One region of the Sinorhizobium prairiense genome, then DNA from elsewhere that is predicted to be linked to it. Evidence: predicted binding sites of a transcription regulator. Region 1 holds the regulator's gene; the other holds the start of a gene.

Region 1 (7,627 bases):
ACGAACGGGCGTCCGATCCGAAGCGGCTCTATACCGCCAACTATCCGCTGCTCGTGCGGGAGGCTCTGGTCAAGCAGCTCGGCCTCGATCCGTCGAAGCGGCCGCTGGTGAAGCAGGCGACCGATATGGTCTCCGCCAGCGCCCGGACGCAACTGCGTGACATCGTCGTCGCCGATCCGTCGGTGATCGGCAGGACGGTTCCCGTCACGCTGCTTGCCGAGGCGAACATCGACTCCGCCTTCAAGGGCCAGATCGACCTGTCGGTCGACGAAGCCAAACGCAAGGTGAAGGATGCGCAGGTCGCGTGGATGAACCAGCTTGCCGAGGCCGGCGTGCTCAAGAAGAGCTTCAACACCGGCATCTTCACCTTCGGCGCATCGAGCCGGCCTGAAGCGGCGGGTGTCGGCGTGGCCCTTCTCGGCTCGCTCTACATGATGCTGATCGTGCTCGTGCTGTCGCTGCCGATCGGCGTCGCCGCCTCCATCTATCTCGAGGAGTTCGCGCCGAAAAACCGGCTGACGGACCTGATCGAGGTGAACATCAACAACCTGGCGGCCGTACCGTCCATTGTCTACGGCCTCCTCGGGCTTGCCGTCTTCATCAACTTCGCGGGCATGCCGCGCTCGGCAGCACTCGTCGGCGCCTTCGTGCTGACGCTGATGACGCTACCGACCATCATCATCGCTACCCGGGCGGCCCTGAAGGCAGTGCCGCCGTCGATCCGCTCCGCCGCACTCGGCCTGGGCGCATCGAAGATGCAGACCATCTTCCATCACGTGCTGCCGCTTGCCATGCCCGGCATCCTGACCGGCACGATCATTGGCCTCGCCCATGCGCTGGGCGAAACGGCGCCGCTGCTTCTGATCGGCATGGTCGCCTTCGTGGTCGACTTTCCGGGGTCGCCGCTGGAGCCATCCACGGCGCTGCCGGTGCAGATCTACATGTGGGCGAACGAGGCAGAACGTGCCTTCGTCGAGCGTACGTCCGGAGCGATCATCATTCTCCTGATCTTTCTCATCTTCATGAATCTCGGCGCAATTCTCTTGCGGCGTCGCTTTGAGCGTCGCTGGTAGTGGGGTAAGGACTATGAACATCATGTCGGAAGCTGCAGTCGAAAAGGCTCTTGAGCAGAAAATGAATACGGTGCCTTACAAGATGATCGGCAACGATGTGTCGGTCTATTACGGCGAAAAGCGTGCGCTCTTCGACGTCAACCTCAATATCCGCGAGAACACGGTCACGGCGCTGATCGGTCCGTCCGGTTGCGGCAAATCGACGTTTCTGCGCACTTTGAACCGCATGAACGACACGATCGAGAACTGCCGCGTCACGGGCAAGATCACGCTCGACGAGGACGATATCTACGATCCGTCGATCGACGTGGTGGAATTGCGTGCCCGCGTGGGCATGGTGTTCCAGAAACCCAATCCGTTCCCGAAGTCGATCTACGACAATGTCTCCTACGGCCCGCGCATCCATGGCCTGGCACGCACCAAGACCGAGCTCGACGAGGTCGTGGAAACGAGCCTTCAGAAGGCCGGGCTCTGGAACGAGGTGAAGGATCGGCTGCAGGAGCCGGGCACCGGGCTTTCCGGCGGCCAGCAGCAGCGCCTCTGCATCGCCCGCGCCGTTGCCGTCAGCCCGGAAGTCATTCTGATGGACGAGCCCTGCTCGGCGCTCGATCCCATCGCGACCGCGAAAGTCGAGGAACTCATCCACGAATTGCGTGCGAATTTCACGATCGTGATCGTCACCCACTCGATGCAGCAGGCGGCGCGCGTGTCGCAGCGCACGGCCATGTTCCATCTCGGCAATCTCGTCGAGGAGAACGATACCGATAAAATGTTCACCAACCCGGACGATCAGCGCACCCAGGACTACATCATGGGCCGCTTCGGCTGATGGCCGGAGAGGGGCGGCGCTTTTCCGTCCCTCCCGGTTAAGACCGAACGAGGCCCATTCAGAACAGCGCGTCCCCCGAGGAAACGAATATGTCTCACGCACACATCATGTCCGCCTTCGACGAAGAGTTGAAGTATCTCACGCGCCGCATCTCCGAGATGGGCGGTCTCGCCGAGCAGATGGTCGCGGACTCCGTCCGTGCGCTCGTCAATTCCGATCTCGCCCTGGCCCAGAAGGTGATTTCCGACGACACCATTCTGGACGACGCGGAACGGCAGATCGGCGAAAAGGCGATCGTCACTATTGCCAAACGCCAGCCCATGGCCTCGGATCTTCGGGAGATCATGGGTTCGATCCGCATCGCCGCGGACCTGGAGCGCGTGGGCGACCTCGGCAAGAACACCGCAAAGCGGGTGATTGCCGTGGCCGGTTCAGGCATACCGCGCAAGCTTGCGCGCGGCCTCGAACACCTGGCTGAGCTCGCGCTCGTTCAGTTGAAGGAAGTCCTGGACGTCTACGCGTCCCGTTCGCCGGAAAAGGCGAACAGCATTCGCGAACGCGATGAAGAGATCGATGCGATCTACACGTCCCTGTTCCGGGAACTGCTGACCTATATGATGGAAGATCCGCGCAACATCACGCCGTGCACGCATCTTCTTTTCTGCGCCAAGAACATCGAGCGTATCGGCGATCACGCGACCAATATCGCCGAAACGATCTACTATATGGCGACAGGCGCCCAGCCGCAGGGCGAACGGCCGAAGGACGACATGACGTCGACATTGGGTTCCGTGACGGACTGAGATCGCCCGGCATCCGGTGCCTATGCAGAATTGTTCTGGCCGCCTCGGCGCGGCCTACCACCGTGCGCGGCGGCATGACGGCTGTCGTGCGTAGGAAGGAGTCCTACTGAATGTTGCCGAAGATTGCCGTAGTCGAAGACGAGGAAGCCCTGAGCGTTCTCCTGCGCTACAATCTCGAGGCGGAAGGCTTCGAGGTCGATACGATCCTTCGCGGCGACGAGGCGGAGATCCGCCTGCAGGAGCGCCTGCCCGACCTTCTCATCCTCGATTGGATGTTGCCCGGGGTTTCCGGTATCGAGCTCTGCCGCAGGCTGCGCCAGCGGCCGGAAACGGAGCGTCTGCCGATCATCATGCTGACCGCGCGCGGCGAGGAAAGCGAGCGCGTGCGGGGCCTTGCCACCGGCGCCGACGATTACGTCGTCAAGCCCTTCTCGACGCCGGAACTGATGGCGAGGGTCAAGGCGATGCTCAGGCGCGCCAAGCCCGAGGTTCTGTCGACGCTCCTGCGCTGCGGCGATATCGAGCTCGACCGGGAGACGCACCGCGTCCACCGACGCAGTCGCGAAGTGCGCCTTGGCCCAACGGAGTTCCGGCTGCTGGAATTTCTAATGTCCTCACCGGGGCGCGTCTTCTCCCGTTCACAGCTCCTGGACGGTGTCTGGGGACACGACATCTATGTCGACGAACGGACCGTGGACGTTCATGTCGGGCGGCTGCGCAAGGCGCTGAACTTTTCCAACATGCCGGACGTCATCCGGACGGTGCGCGGCGCTGGCTATTCGCTGGAGAGCTGAGGCTGAAGGTCGCTGCCGCCCGTGCCGGCTTGCGGCACGGCAAAGAAAAAGGGGCCTTTCCGGCCCCGATTTTCGTCGTGCATCCAGAGCGGGATGAGCAAGGCGCCTCAGCGCATGCGCCGGCGCTCGGCAGAGGGCTGGTAGGCCAGCCGGGCATGGAAGGTGCAATAGGGAGAGGCTTCCGGGAAGTCGTTGCCGCAGAAGTGGAACTCTTCCTTGAGCGGGTCGCCGATCGGCCACTTGCAGGTGCGTTCGGTAAGCTCCGTGAGCTCCAGCCGCCGCGACATCGGCAGGACGATGTTCCTGTCGATCTGCAGCTCCTGGTCCATTTCCAGGTCGACTGCGAGCTCTTCCTTGAGCGCGGTCGCACCGGCCGTGCGGGTCACGGTGCGTGTTACGGAACGCGCAGCATAGTTCGGTGCGCGCGGGGCAGACGTCGCCCGTTTGGGCCGGGCTGCAGCGGTCGTGCTTCCGCCGGCCTTGGCGCGCCCGGGCAGGCTCAGCCGATGAACCTTTCCGATGACCGCGTTGCGGCTGACGCCGCCCAACTGCGCCGCGATCTGGCTGGCGCTCAGGCCCTCCGACCACAGCTTCTTCAGTTTCTCGACCCGCTCGTCAGTCCAGTTCATCTCTGCACTCCCCGTTCTCGGCGTTGGGATGGCGGAATCCGTCACCGCTCTCCGGGAAAAACCCGAAGATTCAACGCGATAATACTTTTGGTGACTAGGTCCGCCGCATGCGTCTAGTAATTGAATGTTAACCTACCGGCAGGGTGACTCCGTGGCAAGAGTCGCCGGAATCGCGCCGAATCGATTTCGCGGTTTTCCCCAACTTGCTGTCGGAGCGTTGCATTTTTGCAAGTCCCAGAGTGCGATTTTTTCGTGCTTCGGAATCGGCATCCGCAAAGCGCCTGCAAACCTTGGTTTTGTTGACATCGCGGTGCGAAATGGGAATAGTGCCTGTCGCCGCCGCAAGGCGGCATTTTTGATTTTTATCGGGCCGAATGGTCCGTGCCGCCGGAATGAAGGAGAGCTCGACATGGCCGCAACCACGCCGCTTTACGACACCTATCTGCGCGCGCCGTTGCGTTTCGAACGAGGTGAAGGCGTTTGGCTGATCGCCGAAGACGGCACGCGCTATCTCGATTTCGCTGCCGGTGTCGCCGTAAACTCGCTCGGCCATGCCCATCCTCATCTCGTCGAGGCGCTGAAGGCGCAGGCCGACAAGGTCTGGCATCTGTCCAATCTCTACGAGATTTCGGGGCAGGAAAGCCTTGCCCGGAGGCTGACCCAGGTGACCTTCGCCGATCGGGTGTTCTTCACCAATTCCGGTGCGGAAGCGCTCGAATGTGCGATCAAGACGGCGCGGCGCTATCACTTCGCCAAGGGGCACGTCGAGAAGTTCCACGTCATCACCTTCGAAGGTGCTTTCCACGGCCGCACGCTCGCAACGATCGCCGCCGGCGGACAGCAGAAATACATCGAGGGCTTCGGGCCGAAGGCGCCGGGCTTCTATCAGGTCCCCTTCGGCGATATCGCGGCGGTCAAGAACGCGATCAATGAAGAAACCGCGGCGATCCTCGTCGAGCCGATCCAGGGCGAGGGCGGCATTCGGCCGGCATCGAAGGAATTCATGCAGGGGCTGCGCGAACTTTGCGACGAGTTCGGCCTGCTTCTGATCCTCGACGAGGTCCAGTCCGGTGTCGGCCGGACCGGCAAGCTCTTCGCCCATGAATGGGCTGGCATCAAACCGGATATCATGGCCGTAGCCAAGGGCATCGGCGGCGGCTTCCCGCTCGGCGCTTGCCTTGCGACGGAAGCGGCGGCCGCCGGCATGGTGGCGGGCACGCACGGGTCGACCTATGGCGGCAACCCGCTCGCAATGGCGGTCGGAAATGCCGTGCTCGACGTCGTTCTCGCCGAAGGCTTCCTCGATCAGGTGCGCGAGGTTGCTCTCGTCTTCCGTCAGGGGCTCGCTTCGCTGAAGGATCGTTTTCCGGACGTGATCGAGGAAATCCGCGGCGACGGGCTGATGCTCGGCATCAAGGCCAAGGTGCCCTCCGCGGACCTTTTGAAGGCGATCCGCGCCGAGAAGCTGCTCGTCGTCCCGGCCGGCGAAAACGTGCTGCGCCTGTTGCCGCCGCTGATCACCACCCCCGCGGAGGCGCGCGAAGGACTGGCACGGCTCGAACGCGCCGCGGAGGCGGTGAGTGGCAAGAGCGGCAACGCCGCGGCTTGAATGCCCCGACGTTTCGGATCGATCCGGCCCGGGCGGGGCCGACAAACGGATTCTACGACAGGAAACAAGGCAGTATGACCAGACACTTCCTCGATCTCTCGGCCATGACGGCCACCGACCTCAGGACCATCATCGACGATGCCCGCGTCCGCAAGTCGGCGACCAAGGCAGGGACTGCCGAGAAGCCGCTTGCCGGCAAGATGCTCGCGATGATCTTCGAGAAGCCGTCCACCCGCACGCGTGTTTCCTTCGATGTCGGCATGCGCCAGCTCGGCGGCGAGACGCTGTTTCTGTCGGGTACGGAAATGCAGCTCGGCCGGGCGGAGACGATCGGCGATACGGCGAAGGTCCTGTCGCGCTATGTCGACGCGATCATGATCCGCACGACCGATCACCGCCGGCTTCTGGAAATGGCGGAGCATGCGACCGTGCCGGTCATCAACGGGCTCACCGACGATACGCACCCGTGCCAGATCATGGCCGATATCATGACTTTCGAGGAGCACCGGGGACCGGTCAAGGGCAAGACGATCGCCTGGACCGGCGACGGCAACAACGTGCTTCACTCGCTGATCGAAGGCTCGGCGCGCTTCGGCTACCGCATGAACATGGCCGTGCCGCTCGGCTCCGAACCGCATGACAAGTTCCTGAACTGGGCGCGCAACAACGGGGCCGAGATCCTGCTCAGCCACGAGGCGGAGCAGGCGGTTGCCGGCGCACACTGCGTCGTCACCGACACCTGGATCTCGATGAACCAGGAACATCGCGCCCGCGGTCACAACGTCTTCCAGCCCTACCAGGTCAACGGCGCACTGATGAAGCATGCAGCGCCCGACGCGCTGTTCATGCATTGCCTGCCGGCGCACCGCGGCGAGGAAGTGACCGATGAGGTCATCGACGGCCCGCAGTCGGTGGTCTTCGACGAAGCCGAGAACCGGCTGCACGCGCAGAAATCGATCCTCGCCTGGTGCATGGGCGCGGTGTGACGGCTGAAGGCGTTCTCTTGAAATCTGGACGGTGCAACACGATTTAGAGCGGTGAGCGGGGCCTTCCGATCATCAAATCGGCCAGTCGCCCCACGCCGGCTATCCTGCGCTTGGCGCCCTGCGGGGTGCTTTAAGGCAGAGCAAATGCCGGCGGAGAAATTCGTCCATGACGGGATCAAATGGAATGGCGGGCGGTTGTACCGGTGCGCGCCGGTGCACTCGATGCAAGCCGTGTCGGAAATCAAAAGAAACGAGCGGTTTCCATCCGCATCCCGCATGCAGTTTTTGGAATGGGTCATGGCCACATCCCGGATTGAATCGATCCGCGTGACCATGGTCGAGGCAAGGAGCAAGCGATGACAGAAACAGCGCCGGGACTTGGCGAGTTCGATTTTGCCGGTGACGATCACGTCGTGCCCTTTCAGGTCGAGGGACTCGACGTGCGCGGCCGCGCCGTCCAGCTTGGTCCGATGCTCGATGCCATTCTCGAGCGGCACGGTTACCCGCTTCCTGTCGCGCGGCTTGTCGCCGAAACAGTGGTGTTGACGGTCCTGCTCGGCACGTCTCTGAAATTCGAAGGCAAGCTGATCGTTCAGACACAGGGCGATGGACCGGTCGATCTTGTGGTTGCGGATTTCTCGACGCCGGACCGCGTCCGCGCCTATGCGCGCTATGATGAGGAGGCGCTTGCCGACGCCGAAAAGAGCGGGCGCGTCCAGCCTCATGAATTGTTGGGCAACGGCGTCCTCGCCTTCACGATCGACCAGGGTGCGCACACGCAGCGCTACCAGGGCATCGTCGCGCTTGACGGGGCGACGCTCGAGGACATCGCCGGTGCCTATTTCCGCCAGTCGGAGCAGATACCGACCAGGGTGCGCCTCGCCGTTGCCGAGCTTCTCGACAA
Region 2 (7,627 bases), 670 kb from region 1:
CGGTCGCGCTTGTCGCTTCTATCCTCGTGCTTGCCGGCGCACTCGCCGCCGGCAACCGTGCCCGCATCCACGATGCGGTGGTCCTGAAGACGCTCGGCGCGACGCGGGCGACCCTGATCCGCGCCTTCAGCTACGAATACGTCATTCTCGGCCTGGCGACTGCCGTCTTCGCGCTTTTCGCCGGCAGCGTTTCGGCCTGGTTCGTCGTCAGCCGCATCATGACCCTGCCGTCGAGCTTCCTGCCGGACGTTGCGGTCGCGACCATCGTTCTTGCGCTGGTCGTGACGGTCGGGATCGGCCTCGCCGGAACCTGGCGCGTCCTCGGGCAAAAGGCCGCTCCGGTGCTGCGGGAACTCTGATCCTGCCATGCCTGTCGCGCGATTTCGGCCATGACGGCCGAGTTAACCGTAAATCACTCCAGTTTGATGGTCCGGCGGGCCGACTTTGTTCGATTCCAAGCGCTTCGCCCTTGTGCATGACGGCGTTCACCATCATATTTGTCCACAGGCATGCTGGAGCCCCGCAGCGGCGCCTGGGCGCGCAAAGGAACGACAAGGTTCGCCGCCCGACACCGTAACTTCAACCGGGGCTTAAATGAGGAAACAATGGCTGATCTGAGAAACTACCAAACCCGAATGTCGCCCGCCGGCGCTCAGGCGGGTGCCGTGATCGACGAAGGCCTTCGCGCTTATATGCTGAAGGTCTACAACCTGATGGCCCTCGGCCTGGCGATCACCGGCGTGGCAGCTTACGGAACCTATGCGCTTGCCGCCTCTAATCCGGCATTCGCCCAGCTTATCTACGGTTCTCCCCTGAAGTGGGTCGTGATGCTGGCGCCTCTTGCGCTGGTGTTCTTCCTGAGCTTCCGCATCAATTCCATGAGCGTTTCCGCGGCGCAGACGACTTTCTGGGTCTATGCGGCGTTGATGGGCCTGTCTCTGTCGTCGATCTTCCTGGTCTTCACCGGCCAGAGCATCGTGCAGACGTTCTTCGTGACGGCTGCTTCGTTCGGTGCCCTGTCGCTTTACGGCTATACGACGAAGAAGGACCTTTCGGGCCTCGGATCGTTCCTGATCATGGGCCTCTTCGGCGTGATCATCGCATCCGTCGTCAACATCTTCCTTGCCTCTTCGGCACTCGGCTTCGCGATCTCGGTGATCGGCGTGCTCATCTTCGCCGGCCTGACCGCCTACGACACGCAGAAGCTCAAGGAAATGTACTTCGAAGGCGATGACGCCTTGGTCGCCGGCCGCAAGGCCATCATGGGTGCGCTGACGCTCTATCTCGACTTCATCAACCTGTTCATGTTCATGCTGCAGTTCCTTGGCAACAGGAACGAGTAGTATCGAACCGGTGTGACGGAAAAGGCGGCTTCGGCCGCCTTTTTTGTTTGCCGGAGCCGGCCTTGATCGATCCGGCGCATCCATGCGAGACAGTACATCTCCAGCCATAATGCGCGAAGAATTCCATGACCGCCACGCTCCGCGACGCCGTTGCCGCCGACCTCCGCTCGATCACCGAGATCTATCGCGAGTCCGTCTTGAACGGGGTCGCGACCTATGAGGAGACGCCGCCATCCGAAGCCGAGATGGCGCTCCGCTTCTCCACGATCACCGGCAACGGCTACCCCTATGTGGTCGCGCTGGACGAGCGTGGCGCGGTTATCGGCTATGCCTATGCCTCCGCCTTCCGCAACCGCACCGCCTATCGGTTCCTGGTGGAGGATTCGATCTATCTTTCGCCGGAAGCACGGGGCAAGGGCATCGGCAAGGCGCTGCTTTCCGAACTGATCGGGCGCTGTACGGCTCTCGGCTTCCGCCAGATGATAGCGGTAATCGGCGGGGCGCACCCCTCATCGATCGCCCTGCACCGGGCGCTCGGCTTCGAACTGCAGGGGCTGATGAAGGCAACCGGCTTCAAGCATGGCCGATGGCTGGATACGGCCTTCATGCAGCGGCCGCTCGGGGAAGGAACCGCAACGAAGCCCGCCGAGGGCGTCTATCCGGATACGCTTTATAGGAGCTGAGCCTGCGCAGGTGAGCTTCAAGCGTCAAATTCAGCGCCCAACTCCCGTTCGGTGAGGATGCGGTCGATCAGACCCCACTCCAGAGCTTCTTCCGCCGTCATGAAACGGTCGCGATCCATCGCGCGCTCGAATTCTTCATATGTTCGCCCGCAATGCTCGGCATAAAGCCGCGTCATGCGGTGTTTGGTTCGCCTGATTTCCTCGGCATGGATGAGCATATCGGAGGCCTGTCCCTGAAAGCCGCCCGAAGGTTGATGGACGAGGATGCTTGCATTGGGCAGGGCGGTGCGCTCGCCCGCTTCGCCTGCCATCAGCAGGAACGAACCCATCGAACGGGCCGTCCCCATGCAAAGCGTATGCACGGGCGCCCGGATGTAACGCATCGTGTCGTACATCGCGAAGCCGCTGGTAACGACACCGCCGGGCGAGTTTATATAGAGTTGGATCGGTTTTCTGGGGCTTTCGGCTTCCAGGAACAACAACTGTGCGCAAACGAGAGCAGACACTGCATCGTTCACCTCGCCGTTCAGAAAGATTATTCGCTCACGCAGCAGGCGGGAATAGATGTCGAATGAGCGCTCGCCACGGCTGGATTGCTCGACGACCATAGGGACGAGTTGCATCGCTTCGCGCATAGGCGAACTCCTGTCTGATGAACTTGTTTTGGTAGAATGAGGCGTCAGGCGGCGCGCATCAGCCAAAGCCGGTTGCTGTTCGCCGCCGGCGGAGTTCGCGGAGCCAGCCGCTCATCCTCCAGCCCATGGATAATTCTCAGAATCGTGCCGCCGTCATTGCTGGGCCTGACCTGGAACGCCACGAGGCTTTCGAGAAAGGGAGGTTCGTCGTCGCGCATTCTGTAGCGAATTTCCCTGCCCGGTGCGGTGGAGACAGGCTCAGCCCCAGCCAGTTCCCGCCTGGGCAGCCATCGCTCACGGAACTCAGGCATGCTGATTGCCCGCCACACCTTTTCGGGCGATTCATCGAGTTCGTATTCGAGCACCAGATTCCTTGCCGGCTCGTTCAGTTCCACATCGTTCATTGATCCATATCCCTCAGCAAGACCTTCAACGCATCGATCCGCGCCGGCCAGTAGGCGCGATATTTCGCCAGCCATCCGGCAACGAGCGCCAGCCCCTCCGGGTCGACCTCGTAGTTCACGAAGCGCCCCTGCCGTTCCTCCCGCACCAGCTTTGCATTACGCAACACGTGGAGATGTTGGGACATGGCCGGCTGGCTGATGTCCATTCCGTTGCGCAAGGCACTGGCGTTCATGCTTCCGCTCGCCAGCTTCTCGAAGATTGCACGGCGTGTCGGGTCAGCGAGCGCTTTGAATATGTCGTTCTCAGTCATGACGTCAGATAAGCATACACTTATCTGATTCGCAACACGGATGGCACGCTTCGATGCAAGCGGTTTGGCGCCGCCAACCGATTCAGGGATAAATCCGCACGCGGGAAGAGGGGGCCGAGGCGAAGCGCTGCCGCTTGTCCCTTCGCCCCGCCTGCGGGGAGAAGGTGCCGGCAGGCGGATGAGGGGCGGCTCCGAGTGATATGTCGGTCAGGTTTTGACGAGCTTCAGCACCTTGTCGAAGGCCTTGAGCACCTGGGCGAGCTCGTGGCCTCGCTTCAATATCGTCCCGTGAGCGTTGAGCACGCTGAAGGCGCCCTGTTTCGCGGCGAGCTTCGGGTTTTTCTCGATGCGGTAGAGAGGCACTTCTCCGGCGCGCTTGAACACCGAAAAAACGGCCCGGTCCCTCAGGTGGTCGATCGCATAGTCGCGCCACTCCCCTTCGCCCACCATACGGCCGTAGACCTTGAGAATCAGGTCGAGTTCGCGGCGATGGAAGGTGACGGGCGGGGGGTTCTTGGCTTGCTTGTATTCGTGAAGATCGACGACCACATCGGAGGTGGTCTGGCCGTAGTGACGTGCTTCGCCTCGCGGCAAATCCGTTTCATCAGTCATCGGCATTTCGGCCTTCTAATGTGACAGGACCACGACAGTGTGCCTCACACGATCGGAAAAGCAAGCCGGAAGCTGTTGATCAATGTCAGCAATTCTTGGGGCTGCCGCAATTCAGTCAAAACGCCGCCCCAATTCGCCGCAACACTCCGACCGCTGCCGGACAGAGTCGTTGCCACCGTATGTCCGGCCAGCCGTCATGCTGCGGGAGGTTCTCGAACGCAGACATGGCTGGTTCGGTCCGGTAACTTCGAACCCTCAGCCCCAGCCCCTCGATGCTGCCGGGCCGAACCATCCCCTGTTCCGCCGCAAGCGATGCGGAACGTTTCCTGTCATCAGAGCTTTCCCTGCGGCCCTGCGAGAACCGTTGCGGCGCCGATGATGGCTCCCGGCGTTTCCTTGTCCTTCATCGATTGCAGCAGCACCGCGCAACCGCTATTGCCCTGGCCTTCGATCAGGACCGAGGCGGGCAGCGTGAATTCCGCTGGCTTGCCCTCCCACATGCCGATGGTCTGGATGTCGCGCACGGCATGCCAATACGCGATCTCCTTGCCGCTGTTCTCGCCCTTCTCGACCTTGACCACCCTTGCCCGGTCGAAATAGACGACGACGACGTTCGCCCTGCCTTTGCCGGCACCGACCTTGATCGAGATTTCATCGCCGCCGATCGAGGCGGCGATCGGCACCGACAGGCCCTTGCCCTTCTCGTCCATCAAAGCAAGCCGGTTCCTGATGGCCGGCAGGTCCGCGCCGTTGGCGTGGTCGCGCCCGTTCAGGATCGCCTGCGGCGTATAGACGCCGTAGCGGCCGAGCATGCGCGCATAAGCATATTGCCGCTCGGTGTTTTCCTTGGAAGCGAGCGTGTCCGCCCATCCGAGATAGTTCCAATAGTCGACATGATAGGCGAGCGCGACGACCTCGCCTTCATCGACGAGCTTCTTGAGCGCCGCGTCCGCCGGGGGACAGGAGGAGCAGCCCTGGCTGGTGAAGAGTTCGACGACGCCCTTGAGCGCCCCGTCCTTGACCGCTCCATCCTTGACCGGCCCGCTCTCGGCCGCCCTGCCGTCATCCGCTGCGGAAGCTCCGCAGAACGCACCAAACAGCCCGATCGCCAGGGCGAGACGTCGGATTGTTGGTGTGCAGGCGGATATCATGGCGTCTTTGTTCGTGCTCGTTAGAGCACTTCCGGGAAAATGTGGAACGTTTCCATCCGGAAGTGCGTCGCTTCAACGCGTTTGCCGCGCGGGGAGACCCCTACATACGACGGGTATTCTTCAACGAAAAGTCACGTTGGAGTGACTGCCGCAAAGCCGTGCAAAACCCTGTGGACCGGACAATAAAAAGCCGGGGCGTCGATGTGGACGCCCCGGCTTTTCTGTTCATACGTCGCCGATCAGGCGGCGAGATCGCGCAGAACCGTCTGCAGGATGCCGCCATTGTTGACGTAGGTGACCTCGTCGAGCGTATCGATGCGGCAAATGAGCGGGACCTCCTTCACGGAGCCGTCGCCATAGGTGATCTTCGCCACGCGCTTCTCGCGCGGCTGGACATTGGCGAGATTCTCGATCGTCACGACTTCGTCGCCCTTGAGAGCCAGCGATTCCCAGGTCGTGCCTTCCTCGAAGACGAAGGGTACGACGCCCATGCCGACCAGGTTCGAACGATGGATGCGTTCGAAGGACTGGGCAATCACGGCCTTGACGCCGAGGAGGTTGGTGCCCTTGGCCGCCCAGTCACGCGAAGAGCCGTTGCCGTATTCGACGCCGGCGAAGATGACGAGCGGAACGCCCTCCTCCTTGTACTGCATGGCCGCGTCATAGATCGACATCTCCTCCTTGGAGGGATAGTGGATCGTATAACCGCCTTCCTTGCCGTTCGGGCCGAGCATGTGGTTGCGGATGCGGATATTGGCGAAGGTGCCGCGCATCATCACCTCATGATTGCCGCGGCGCGTGCCGTACTGGTTGAAGTCGGCAATCCCGACGCCGTGCTCGAGCAGATAGGCGCCGGCAGGCGAGGCCGCCTTGATCGAACCGGCCGGGGAAATGTGGTCGGTGGTGATCTTGTCGCCGAAGAGACCGAGGACACGGGCGTTCTTGATGTCGGAAATGCCGGCACCCTTCTTGCCCATGCCGACGAAATAGGGCGGGTTCTGGACGTAGGTGGACCCCTCGTCCCAGGCATAGGTCTGGCCGGCCGGAACCTGGACGGCCTGCCAGTTGGCGTCGCCCTTGAACACGTCCGCATATTTGGTCGCGTAGAGCTCGCGGGTGACGTATTTGAAGATGAAGTCCTGGATCTCCTGCGAAGTCGGCCAGATGTCCCTGAGGTAGATGGGCTGCCCGTTCTGGTCTTCGCCGATCGGCTCCTTCGTCAGGTCCTTCTGGACGGAACCCGCCAGCGCGTAGGCGACGACGAGCGGCGGCGAGGCGAGATAGTTCGCCTGCACGTCCGGCGAGATGCGGCCTTCGAAGTTGCGGTTGCCGGAAAGCACGCCGGCGGCGATCAGACCCTTGTCGTTGATCGTCTTGGAGATCTCCGTCGGCAGCGGGCCGGAATTGCCGATGCAGGTTGTGCAGCCGAAGCCGACCAGATTGAAGCCGAGCTTGTCGAGATCTGTCTGGAGGCCGGATTTCGACAGGTACTCGGCGACGACCTGCGATCCGGGCGCCAGCGACGTCTTGACCCAGGGTTTCGTCTTCAGGCCCTTGGCGACCGCCTTGCGGGCAAGCAGGCCGGCGGCGATCAGCACCGAGGGGTTCGAGGTGTTGGTGCAGGAGGTGATCGCGGCGATCGCGACGTCGCCATGACCAAGATCGTAGTCGGTCCCCTCGACCGCGTAGCGGTTGGCGAGCTGGCCGGGCTTCTTGTAGTCGTTGTCGAGCGCCGCCGCGAAGCCGGAGGCGATGTTCTCGAGCGCGATGCGGCCCTCGGGGCGCTTGGGGCCGGCCATCGACGGCACGACGTCGCCGAGGTCGAGTTCCAGCGTGTCGGTGAAGACGAGCTCGGAACCATCCCCTTCCCGCCACATGCCTTGGGCCTTGGAATAGGCTTCGACCAGCGCGATGCGGCTCTCTTCACGACCCGAGATGGTGAGATAGTTGATCGTTTCGGCATCGACCGGGAAGAAGCCGCAGGTGGCGCCGTATTCCGGGCCCATATTGCCGATCGTCGCGCGATCCGCGAGCGTCATGTTGTCGAGGCCGGAGCCGAAGAATTCGACGAACTTGGAGACGACGCCCTTCTTGCGCAGCATCTGCACGACGGTAAGCACGAGGTCGGTCGCGGTCACGCCTTCCTTGAGCCTGCCGGTGAGCTTGAAGCCGATGACTTCCGGCAGGAGCATGGAAACCGGCTGGCCGAGCATCGCCGCTTCGGCTTCGATGCCGCCGACGCCCCAACCGAGCACGCCCAGCCCATTGATCATCGTCGTGTGGCTGTCCGTGCCGACGCAGGTATCCGGATAGGCGGTGACTTCGCCGTCCTCTTCCCTGGTCCAGACGGCCTGGCCCAGATATTCGAGATTGACCTGGTGACAGATGCCGGTGCCGGGCGGCACGACGCGGAAGTTCTTGAAGGCCTGCTGGCCCCATTTGAGGAAGCGGTAGCGCTCGCCGTTGCGCTGGTATTCAAGCTCGACAT

What was found. The regulator PhoB, encoded in region 1, activates phosphate uptake and scavenging genes when phosphate is short. The targets are predictions, from matches to a motif close to TGTCATNNANCTGTCAT.
Region 2: the regulator PhoB is predicted to act here: its motif matches at 4,009-4,025, upstream of N0Q91_RS18535 (DUF2794 domain-containing protein).

What each region holds. Positions count from the first base shown of each region.
Region 1 covers NZ_CP104131.1:2,628,472-2,636,098, reverse strand. The annotation lists gene pstA (phosphate ABC transporter permease PstA) at 1-1,073, shown strand, start outside; gene pstB (phosphate ABC transporter ATP-binding protein PstB) at 1,087-1,902, shown strand; gene phoU (phosphate signaling complex protein PhoU) at 1,992-2,705, shown strand; gene phoB (phosphate regulon transcriptional regulator PhoB) at 2,816-3,499, shown strand; gene N0Q91_RS15390 (GcrA family cell cycle regulator) at 3,607-4,128, opposite strand; gene N0Q91_RS15385 (aspartate aminotransferase family protein) at 4,538-5,737, shown strand; gene argF (ornithine carbamoyltransferase) at 5,812-6,723, shown strand; gene N0Q91_RS15375 (hypothetical protein) at 6,868-7,083, shown strand; gene N0Q91_RS15370 (Hsp33 family molecular chaperone) at 7,080-7,627, shown strand, end outside.
Region 2 covers NZ_CP104131.1:3,302,034-3,309,660, reverse strand. The annotation lists gene N0Q91_RS18565 (ABC transporter permease) at 1-359, shown strand, start outside; gene N0Q91_RS18560 (Bax inhibitor-1/YccA family protein) at 606-1,343, shown strand; gene N0Q91_RS18555 (GNAT family N-acetyltransferase) at 1,469-2,026, shown strand; gene N0Q91_RS18550 (ATP-dependent Clp protease proteolytic subunit) at 2,044-2,661, opposite strand; gene N0Q91_RS18545 (SRPBCC family protein) at 2,706-3,065, opposite strand; gene N0Q91_RS18540 (ArsR/SmtB family transcription factor) at 3,062-3,376, opposite strand; gene N0Q91_RS18535 (DUF2794 domain-containing protein) at 3,584-3,994, opposite strand; gene N0Q91_RS18530 (DUF1223 domain-containing protein) at 4,321-5,139, opposite strand; gene acnA (aconitate hydratase AcnA) at 5,379-7,627, opposite strand, start outside.